Regions from separate parts of the Lysinibacillus sp. JNUCC 51 genome, predicted to be linked through region 2. Evidence: riboswitches for the same ligand, from Rfam matches in the RefSeq annotation. Region 2 holds a riboswitch; the other holds the start of a gene.
What was found. Region 2 has a riboswitch for thiamine pyrophosphate ahead of thiM (hydroxyethylthiazole kinase). Riboswitches for the same ligand answer to the same signal wherever they lie in the genome.

Region 1: it holds a riboswitch for thiamine pyrophosphate, as region 2 does, so the genes downstream of both, thiT (energy-coupled thiamine transporter ThiT) here and thiM (hydroxyethylthiazole kinase) in region 2, are expected to answer to the same signal.

Annotation. Positions count from the first base shown of each region.
Region 1 covers NZ_CP065545.1:3,094,436-3,100,115, forward strand. Annotated here, with positions in the region: gene JNUCC51_RS14940 (SbcC/MukB-like Walker B domain-containing protein) at 1-578, shown strand, start outside; gene JNUCC51_RS24925 (hypothetical protein) at 621-737, opposite strand; gene JNUCC51_RS14945 (magnetosome magnetite crystal formation protein family) at 787-1,122, opposite strand; TPP riboswitch at 1,246-1,353, shown strand; gene thiT (energy-coupled thiamine transporter ThiT) at 1,482-2,042, shown strand; gene JNUCC51_RS14955 (hypothetical protein) at 2,109-2,363, opposite strand; gene map (type I methionyl aminopeptidase) at 2,543-3,298, shown strand; gene JNUCC51_RS14965 (TspO-related membrane protein) at 3,324-4,037, opposite strand; gene JNUCC51_RS14970 (polyphosphate kinase 2 family protein) at 4,240-5,070, shown strand.
Region 2 covers NZ_CP065545.1:3,637,530-3,643,209, reverse strand. Annotated here, with positions in the region: gene sppA (signal peptide peptidase SppA) at 1-216, opposite strand, end outside; gene mbcS (acyl-CoA synthetase MbcS) at 424-2,013, opposite strand; TPP riboswitch at 2,243-2,341, shown strand; gene thiM (hydroxyethylthiazole kinase) at 2,431-3,186, shown strand; gene thiD (bifunctional hydroxymethylpyrimidine kinase/phosphomethylpyrimidine kinase) at 3,186-4,004, shown strand; gene thiE (thiamine phosphate synthase) at 4,001-4,633, shown strand; gene JNUCC51_RS17565 (alpha/beta-type small acid-soluble spore protein) at 5,391-5,606, opposite strand.

The DNA.
Region 1 (5,680 bases), 540 kb from region 2:
CCGAGCAGGAGATTCGTTTACTTGAAAAAGAAGCGGGACGGGTGAAGGAACTTTATGCAATGCTAAATGGGCAGAATGAGAAAAAGCTGTCCTTTGAGCGTTATATTCAAATTAATTATTTAGATAAAATTACAGATGCAGCAAATGTCCGGCTTTATCATCTATCCAATGGTCAGTTTGAACTGCGGCGTTCAGATCGCTTAGAAAAGCATGCCAAGCAAAGTGGGCTAGGACTAGATGTGTATGATGCCTATACGGATCAATTACGAGATGTGAAAACATTATCAGGGGGAGAAAAGTTTAATGCGTCTTTAAGTCTTGCCCTTGGGATGGCAGATGTTATTCAAAGCTATCAAGGTAATATTCGCATTGAGACAATGTTTATTGATGAGGGCTTTGGTTCTCTCGATGAAGAAGCGTTAAATAAGGCGATTGATACGCTTATTGATTTACAAGATTCTGGACGTATGATTGGAGTTATTTCTCACGTTGCAGAGTTAAAAGCTACAATGCCCGCTGTATTGCATGTCGAAAAAGCAATGAACGGTCATAGTCAAACATATTTTGAAGTAAAATAAAAAAGGAGGCGTGTTTCCATTGTGTGGAAATACGCCTCTTTATCATTTTTTAGTTATGTTAGGATTAGTTCCTTTCTTTGCAGCAATTACTTTTTTTACAATTGGGATAGCGATAGGTGCTAATTTTACGGCGACTTTGACAACTTTAGATACTTTCACAAAATAACAGCTCCTTAGACTATCTGTTCAACGTGAGTTGAGATGAAACTTATCGAATCACGCGAACAGCTTGAATAATATTCCAAATAACTACTCCTAATGAAATGAGAATGTAAATTGCGAATGAAGCAAACCAAATGATAAGAAAATTATTACTACCTGAATTTAGATCGAAATTGGTGTTGAACGATAAAGTTGAGAAAATAAAGACTACAAATAATATTATTCCGAATGCGACTGGAATTAAATGTGAAATAAGTGCTCGGATAGAGTGACTCTTTACGTCGCTATCTTTTGTGACAAAGTAAACGACTAATGGAACAATAAAGGGTGCGAATAAAATACTGAGATAACTAAAGGCAGATAAAATTTTTTGGTTCTCCATAGTAGTACCTCCTTTTTTAATATTTACGCATGAAAAATGATAAAGTTTCAAAAAAAATTTGGAAGAGGTTGTAATCATGACAATGTTTGCGTACAATGAGGTTGTTCAAATAAATTAAGATGTAACGACCACAAGGGGAGCTGATGATGTCAGCTGAGACTGGGCACGTAATGCTTTGACTCTTCGAACCTGTAAGTTAACACTTGCGTAGGGATGTGGATAGAAACCGACACTTTTACGATGTGAGGCTCTGTCCTGGCATCGTTTTTACCATTATGGATGTCAAATAAGGACATATTTGCTAGCTGATTTCTATTCCTGCTCTTGTATCCTACATCGGAACAAAGGAGAGAATATTTATGGACAATAAAAGACTTTTAATGCTTGTGGAGATTGCGATATTCGCAGCGATTGGCCTTGTGCTAGATCAGGTTTCCTTTAAAGTATGGGCACAAGGTGGCTCTGTTAGTCTAGTGATGGTACCAATAATTTTAATAGCATTCCGCTGGGGCCTTATTCCAGGTCTGACAACGGGTTTACTTATTGGTGTTATGCAAACAATGTTTGGCGCCTATATTATACATTGGCTACAAGGATTACTTGATTATGGTGTTGCCTTTACAGTAGTAGGCTTGGCGGCTGTTGTTCGCCGACCAGTGCTAGATGCAGCCAAAGATTTAAACAAAATGAAAATGGCGCTTTATATTATTTTAGGAACGGTATTAGCTGGCTTTTTACGTTATGCAGCTCATACCATTGCGGGCGCTGTATTTTTCTCAGAGTATGCTGGCGATCAAAATGCGTGGATTTATTCAATCATCTATAATGGAACATATATGCTACCAGCTACGATTTTAACAGCAATTGTTGGTGTTCTGCTATTTACGGCAGCACCTCAATTAATGAAACGAAAATCATAACTATTACGCCCTTCACATGAGTGGAGGGTTTTATTATTATTAAATTTAAAACTAAAACATCCATCTTTAGTGATGACAGTTGATTGAAAAGTAGTATATAAGTTGATTAGAGTGGAGGCTGGGCGACTGCTTGGGGATCAGCGATAGAGGAACGAAGACTAAAACCATCACGTCCTGTGATAACACATTTGTGACCAACATCGTTGCTGTTACCGCCGCCGCTTCGCTTTCGCGCAGATGAACCCCTTTTGCTGCCGCTTCACTTTCGCGCAAAAAACATCTGTTGGCCCGGAGACCCTTCAGCGAAGCGAAGCGGCTCATTGGACGCCCCCATGAAGCGCCCAGTCGGAACGGAAATCAACCCCACGCTTTGCTGAGTAGCTTGTTTTTCAGCACTTTACAATTTAAGGTGGCATATAATATTTAAAGCGTTTGGCGTTTTATGCATAGAAAGTTATGTTATATTAAATAGTAGACATTAGATGAAAGGGACGTTAAAAATGATTGTAAAAACGCAAGAAGAGATTGAAGCTTTTAAAAAAATCGGCCGTATTTGTGCTGAAATTCGTGAGGAAATGAAAGCTGCTACAAAACCAGGTGTAACAACACTTGAACTAGATGAAATTGCAGGCCGTATGTTTGCTGAAGCAGGAGCTATTTCTGGACCTAAAGGGGAATATGATTTCCCAGGATACACATGTATTAGTGTAAATGAGGAAGTTGCACATGGTATTCCGGGTACACGTGTGATTGAAGAGGGCGATATCGTAAATATAGACGTATCTGGGTCACTAAATGGCTACTTTGCTGATACTGGCATTTCATTTGTAGTTGGTGAAGGCTATGAGGATAAAGAAAAGCTTTGTCGCGTAGCTAAAAGTGCTTTCGACCGTGCGATGACAAAAGTAAAAGCTGGATCGAAATTAAACCAAATCGGTAAAGCTGTTGAGCGTGAAGCATATGCTAATGATTTAACAGTGATTATGAACCTAACAGGACATGGTTTAGGTCGTTCTTTACACGATGAGCCAAATCATATTTTAAATTACTATGATGCATGGGATTCGACAATTATGAAAGAAGGCATGGTGCTTGCTGTCGAGCCATTTATCTCAGCGAAAGCTGAGCATATTGTAGAGGCTGGTGATGGCTGGACATTCGTTACGCCAGACAAATCATTAGTTGCTCAAATTGAGCATTCAATTATCGTCACTAAAGACAAACCAATTATTTTAACTTCACTAGATGAACAATAAAAAGCTAAAAATCCTGCTAACCAATTTATTTTTGGTTGGCAGGATTTTTTTTAATAAATAATATACCGACAAGTAACACTCCACATAAAAATAAGGCTGCAGTTGACACAAGTAGCTCATCAAAACCATTATGTAATGCGACCCCAATATAGGACCAGATAAATACACTTGGATAGATAATATCAAAATAATGAAATCGAATATGTAGCGCTATTGCTGCTCCAATCGTCAGTAAAATAACTGCCCAAAGTGGATCACTAAGGCCAAGACCATTCCATTGATAAGATGTTAGCGTAAAGCTTACATTTGTCATCAGGCTAAATGTAACCCATGCTAAATAAACCGAAAAGGGAATACGACCTGTAAGTGAATTATTGCTGAGAGGGTACGTTTTGTACAACTTTAACAAATACATGACTAAAACAAACGTACTGATAATTGACATGATAAATAGTTCGTGATGCCAAACAACAATTGCTAACGCCTGCATGATACATATGCTACTGAAGAGAACAGTCTGTTTAATAGATGTCTTTTTTAGATTAATGACTAACCAATAACCAAGTAACATGTAAACTACAATCCAAATCATATAACTAACATTAAACGGTGCAAATATAACTGGAAAACGATTTAAAATCTCTAAAAAAGAGTGATCGTTTATTTTCATGAAATAGGATGAAAAGGTTAGGATGAGTGAGACAATAAAAGTTATTGTCATCAAAAAAAATCGAGGCATGATTTCTCTCCCTTCGTGTTAAATTGTATAAGGAAAAGACAAATAAGTATAGGACTGTAATATTATATTTTCATTATAACGGAAATTTTCAACAATGTATCGCGTTGTTTCGTTAAAAATATCTACAATTTACCATTTGAATAGTTATCCATATATTTCTTTAGTACAATGGGAATATTCAAATGTAAGGAGTGAAGTTTTAATGACTCAAAATTTAAACGATCTAGATTTATCAGTTAAACTGGATAAGAAGTTGTATAAAAAGAAGTTAAAAGTACTCCAATATGAAATGTTAAATGCTCAACAGTTTTTATTAAACAATAAAATTGGGCTAATTCTAGTATTTGAAGGTATGGATGCTGCAGGTAAGGGTGGCGCTATTAAGCGTCTAATTGAACGTGTTGATCCACGTGGCTATGTCGTACATCCAATTTCAGCACCTCAGCCTCATGAGCTACGCTACAATTATTTACAACGTTTTTGGCGAAAGCTGCCACAACATGGGCAAATCGCTATTTTTGATCGCTCATGGTATGGTCGTGTATTAGTTGAGCGTATTGAAGGATTTGCAACGAATGAAGAGTGGTCTCGTGCATACGAAGAAATTAATAATTTTGAAAAGATTTTAACAGCAGGAGATTATATTGTTATTAAGTTTTGGCTTCAAGTATCTGATGAGGAGCAGCTTAAACGTTTTAATGAACGTGAAGAGGATCCATATAAGTCTTGGAAGCTAACAGATGAAGACTGGCGAAATCGTGAAAAAACACCTCAGTATATAGAAGCTGCCAATGAAATGTTTGAGAAGACCGATAAGAAAAGTGCTCCATGGGTTCTAATACCAGGAGACGATAAAAAATATGCTCGTGTACAGGTGCTGCAAGAAACACTAGCACATATTGAACGTGAGGCAAAAAAACGTGGCCTACATTTAACTAATATATTAGACACAGAGCATTTAGAAGATGCTGAATCGTCTAGCCTTGAATTGCTAGAGGAAAAGCCTAAAAAACAAAAACAAAAAGTGAAATAATGTTATGGATGCTGTAACAACAAGACGAGATGTTTTAGTTGTAGCAGCATCTTTTTTTACATACAATAAAGTAAAACTTCAATCAGTGGGTTATTTTCCCACTGATTGTTAGTTGAACCAATCGGGCTTTTACGGTCAGTTAATCGTCTACTATGTCGACTACAATCTTCATTTAGAGCGAGGAAAGACATTTACTGACCGTTAAAGCGGGATAAAGTAAAACTTCAATCAGTGGGTTATTTTTCCACTGATTGTTAGTTGAACCAATCGGGCTTTTACGGTCAGTTAATCGTCTGCTATGTCGACTACAATCTTCATTAGAGCGAGGAAAGACATTTACTGACCGTTAAAGCGGGATAAAGTAAAACTTCAATCAGTGGGTTATTTTCCCACTGATTGTTAGTTGAACCAATCGGGCTTTTACAGTCAGTTAATCGTCTACTATGTCGACTACAATCTTCATTTAGAGCGAGGAAAGACATTTACTGACCGTTAAAGCGGGATAAAGTAAAACTTCAATCAGTGGGTTATTTTTCCACTGATTGTTAGTTGAACCAATCGGGCTTTTACGGTCAGTTAATCGTCTGCTATGTCGACTACAATCTTCATT
Region 2 (5,680 bases):
TTGAATCGTACCATCGACCTTTAAGTATGCAATACGTTTATCCATTTCGCCACTTTCCTTAACTTCTTCCATTACCGTCAATTCGTTTCCAGCTACCAAGCTATCAAAATTGCTAAAGAAATCCGATTTAAATATTGCAAAAATAGTATTGATTCCTAATGAAAATACTAATAGTACACCTGCAATTATTAAAGCGGCCCACCTTTTACCATTCATACCATTCCGCCTCCTCATAACGTAATACGATTGATACCCTAATTTGTTTCATACTTATCGCAATAATAATGTGGTCTTATCACGGTGATGAGCCAATACTATTGCTTTAAACTATTCAACCTATAATACATTACCTAATTTCATAAAAAAAATCAAAGTTCATAAAAGAAGCAGGAACTTTGATTTTCGACATTATTTCCTAGGAAATTAATGATGATTGATATAATGGATTTTTTCTTGTTCACGTAATTCGACACGGCGAATTTTGCCTGATGTAGTCTTTGGTAGCTTAGTTACAAACTCGATTGCACGAGGATATTTATAAGGGGCTGTTAAAGTTTTTACATGGCTTTGTAGTTTTTTTATAAGTGCTTCATCTCCAACTACTCCATCAGAGAGCACAACAAATGCTTTTACTAGATTTCCACGAATTCCATCTGGACTCGCCACAACAGCAGTTTCTTTTACTGCTGGATGCTTAATTAATGCATCTTCTACCTCAAATGGGCCAATCGTATACCCAGACGAAATGATGACATCATCGCCACGTCCTTCAAACCAAAAATACCCATCCTTATCTTTATATGCACGATCTCCAGTAATATACCAATCTCCTCTAAACTGTAAATTTGTACGTTCTGGATCGTTTAAATATTTCTTAAATAAAGCGGGTGTTTCACAGTGTACAGCAATATCTCCAACTTCTCCAATTGCAGTAGGATTTCCAAAATCATTGATAATTTCAACAGTATTACCCGGAGTAGGTTTGCCCATTGAGCCCATTCTAGCCTCCATCCCTACCATTGTACCAACAAGTAATGTATTCTCTGTTTGTCCATAACCATCTCGTACTTGTAGATTAAAGACCTCGGAAAATACTTTTATCACTTCACTATTTAAAGGTTCACCCGCTGACACAGCCTGACGTATTGTACTTAAATTGAAGTCTTGCAAATTTTCAAGACCTGCCATAAATCTGTATTCGGTCGGTGTGCAACACAGAATATTAATATTGAATTTTTCAAGCAATGCAAGATATTTCGCCGCATCAAAGTGACCTTTGTAAACAAATGCTGTTGCACCACTTCCTAAAGTAGCAAGGAACGGGCTCCAAATCCATTTTTGCCATCCTGGAGCTGCTGTAGCCCAAACAATGTCGCCTTCTTGTACACCTAACCAATTTGGAGCAGTAGTTCGTAAGTGCGCATAACCCCAGCTATGTGTATGAACAGCTGCCTTTGGATTGCCTGTTGTACCACTCGTATAAGCTAAAAATGCAATGTCTGTACTCTTAGTCGGTGTAGAACTTATGTAAGTCGTAGGTTGATTTTGCATTTTTTCTAGCAACGGCTGCCAAGGTTCGTGTGCATGACCAATGACAAATTGCTGTAGTTCTTGTAAATTCCCCACACTATCGAATTGTTCAATATAAGGCTCAAATGCAACAACGCCTTTTGCATTGGCATGATTAATTCGATATTCAATATCCTTTGTTCTTAGCATTTCCGAACTAGGGATAATAGTTAAACCTGCCTTTAAGGCGGCAATATAGACGATATACGCTTCAACTGATCTTGGTACCATAACTAATATAACATCACCTTTTTTTAAACCTTGGGATGTAAATACATGCGCTGCCTGATTCGCCTTTTCAAGTAATGCTTGATATGTTAAGTACTGAATTTCCTCATCTTCGTTATAAACTAATAATGCATTTTTTGTAGCATCCTGTGCATATTTTTCAATTTCCTCTGAAATGTTATACCATTCTGGTGCGATTAAATCTTCTCTGTTCATGGCAAATGCCCCCTTTTGATACGCTCATTATAAAACTCAATTTTTATCATTTTCAATGGAATTCACTCCAATTCATTAAAGTCGTGACAACTATCATGCTCTGCTATATGGCATCAGTCACGTATTGATGCTATCCATTCGAATTTAACTTTAGTGCCGTTTTCGACATGAAGAAAAAACTCCCTATTGAACACGAATGAATAATATGGTACATTTTGGTCAACTAAAAGCATGATTGCAGGGGGACTCATTTAGAGTTGAGAAGGTAAAACCTGACCCTTTGAACCTGTTAGTTAATACTGACGTAGGGAGCAATTCACATCTATTTACTGATGAAAGGCTCTTTTGCGTGGTTTTTTCTACACGAAAAAGAGCCTTTTTTGCACGCTTACGTCCATCCAACAAGGAGGACTTAAAATGGTATTTCAAACGATCCGTAAACAAAATCCACTTATTCATTGCATTACTAATTATGTTGTGGCTAATTTTCAAGCAAATGGCTTATTAGCAATAGGTGCTTCTCCAGTCATGGCTGATGACAGTCATGAGGTTGAAGAAATGGTCGCAATTGCCTCAGGCTTACTGATAAATATCGGTACCCTTAACGAACGAATGAAAGAATCAATGTTACTCGCAGGAAAAAAAGCAAATGCTCTTGGTATTCCCGTTTTTTTAGATCCTGTCGCTGCTGGTGCAACAACTTACCGCAAACAAACGGTACAGCAATTACTGGAGAACATAAAATTTGCGGCTATTCGTTGTAATATTGGAGAGCTTGCTGCTATAGCCAATGTAGAATGGCAACAAAAAGGCGTAGATAGTGGTAGTGGTTCAATTTCTTTAGAAGTTGAGGCACAAAAAGTAGCTCAACTCTACAATTGTATTGTTATTGTGACCGGCGAAGAGGATTTTATTACTGATGGCAAACATCAGCAATGGGTTACAGGTGGAACTTCTCAAATGACAGAAGTTACTGGAACAGGTTGCTTATTGAGTGCAATTTGCTGTGCTTCCTACGCTGCAGGAAATAAACCATTTGACCAATTAATAGAAACATTATCGCTTTATAAAAAAGTAGCAGAGCAAGCCGCTTCTTTAACACAATATATTGGCGATTTTCAAATTGCAGTATTGAATGAACTACATCGCCTTTCCAAGGAAGGTGAAGAATGATGCATATTGTAACGACAATTGCTGGTTCAGATAGTGGTGGCGGTGCAGGTATTCAGGCTGATTTAAAAACATTTCAGGAATTAAAGGTATTTGGTACGTCTGTTATTACAGCTTTAACCGCCCAGAATACTCTTGGTGTATCGGATGTCTTACCAATTGAAGTTAGTTTTGTTGAAAAACAACTCCAAGCACTAGTTGAAGATTTTTCAATAAGCGCCGTTAAAACTGGAATGCTGTTTTCTTCTGAAATAATCCAATCAATTTCACAGATTTTAGCTGAAATAAATATTCCGCTTATTGTAGATCCTGTCATGATTGCAAAAGGTGGCGAAAGCTTATTACAGCAAGAAGCAATTGAAGCATTACGCAATTATTTGCTACCTTTAGCAACAATCGTAACACCGAACATTCCTGAAGCCGAAACCCTTTCTGGAAGGAAGATCAATTCTTTAGCAGATATTAAAGAAGTAGCTAAGGTCTTATTACAAATGGGCGTTCAATGCGTCATTATTAAAGGCGGTCATTTAGTGAATGAATGTTATGCTACAGATTATGTATTTTTCCAAGATGGTCATTCATTTTCCATGAAGTCCACTCGTATTGCAACAAAAAATACGCACGGTACAGGCTGTACGTTTTCCGCTGCACTAACTGCTTTTCTTGGTCGTGGACTACTTTTAGAAGAAGCGATTAAGGAAGCTAAAAAATTTATTCAATTAGCAATAACTCATGATTTATCTATTGGTAATGGCCATGGTCCTACAAATCATTTCGCTTATCAAAACTTTAAGGATTCTTGCGAGGTGATCATTTCATGAAACGTGACGATTTACAGCTATATTTTATAATGGGTACAGGTAATGTTTTAAATCAAGAACCATTAAACGTTTTAGAGAAAGCTCTGCAATCTGGAATTACTATGTTTCAATATCGGGAAAAAGGACTAAATGCACTCACTGGGCAAGCCTATGAAGATTTTGCTCGCAAATGTCAAAAGCTCTGTCAACAGTATCATATCCCGTTTATCGTCAACGATAATGTAGAGCTAGCAATAAAACTTAGAGCGGATGGCGTTCATATTGGACAAGAGGATTTTCCCGTGTCGATGGTACGTAAAAAAATCGGTAATATGATTCTAGGTGTTTCTGTCCATTCACAAGCTGAATTACAAACGGCTCTACAATATGGTGCTGATTATGTAGGAATTGGTCCAATTTTTCCAACCACTTCTAAAAGCGATGCCAAACCACCTCGTGGAACTGATTTTTTACAGCAAGTTCGGATACAATATCCTGAGCTCCCTATCGTTGCAATTGGAGGTATTAATCGCTCTAATGCTCATACGGTATTTAAAGCAGGTGCGGATGGAATAGCAGTTATTTCTGCAATTTGCCAAAGTGAGGATATTTCAAATACAGTCTCTACACTTAAATCATTTGTAGGATAAAGTGAAACTTTAATCAGGGGTCTTTTTACCCCACTGAGTTTACGGGTAGTTAACTCCACCTATTTCTTTGCTCTCATTGAATTGAAATGGGAGGAACTGACGCTTCTCTTTTGATATAGATAAATTAATTACTGCCCGTTAAAACGGGATAAAGTGAAACTTTAATCAGTGGGAGGTCTTTCCCCACTGATTATTAGTCTTCACCAATCGGGTTTTTACGGGCAGTTAGCACCACCTATTTCTTTGCTCTCATTGAATTGAAATGGGAGGAACTGACGCTTTTCTTTTGATATAGATAAATTAATTACTGCCCGTTAAAACGGGATAAAGTGAAACTTTAATCAGTGGGTCTTTCCCCACTGATTATTAGTCTTCACCAATCGGGTTTTTACGGGCAGTTAGCACCACCTATTTCTTTGCTCTCATTGAATTGAAATGGGAGGAACTGACGCTTCTCTTTTGATATAGATAAATTAATTACTGCCCGTTAAAACGGGATAAAGTGAAACTTTAATCAGTGGGAGGTCTTTCCCCACTGATTATTAGTCTTCACCAATCGGGTTTTTACGGGCAGTTAGCACCATCTATTTCTTTGCTCTCATTGAATTGAAATGGGAGGAACTGACGCTTCTCTTTTCATATAGATAAATTAATTACTGCCCGTTAAAACGGGATAAAAAATTAAAAATTTAAACAAACTAAAACCAGTGCCTTTTACGGTCACTGGTTTTAATTTTAATAATTGCTAATTAAGCAATTATTGGTTGTTCGGCATACCTTTTAATTGAGATTCTGCCATTTGTACAAGACGTTTAGTGATTTCACCGCCAACGGAACCGTTAGCACGAGCTGAAGCGTCAGCTCCTAATTGAACACCAAATTCTTGTGCAATTTCGTATTTCATTTGATCTAGAGCGAACTCTACACCAGGTACAGCAAGTTTGTTTGAACTGCGGTTGTTGTTGTTTGTCATGTGTCTCACCTCCTTGTGAATATAGAATGTGCGATATTAGATTTTTAATACGAAAATTTTATAGGTAAATTGTG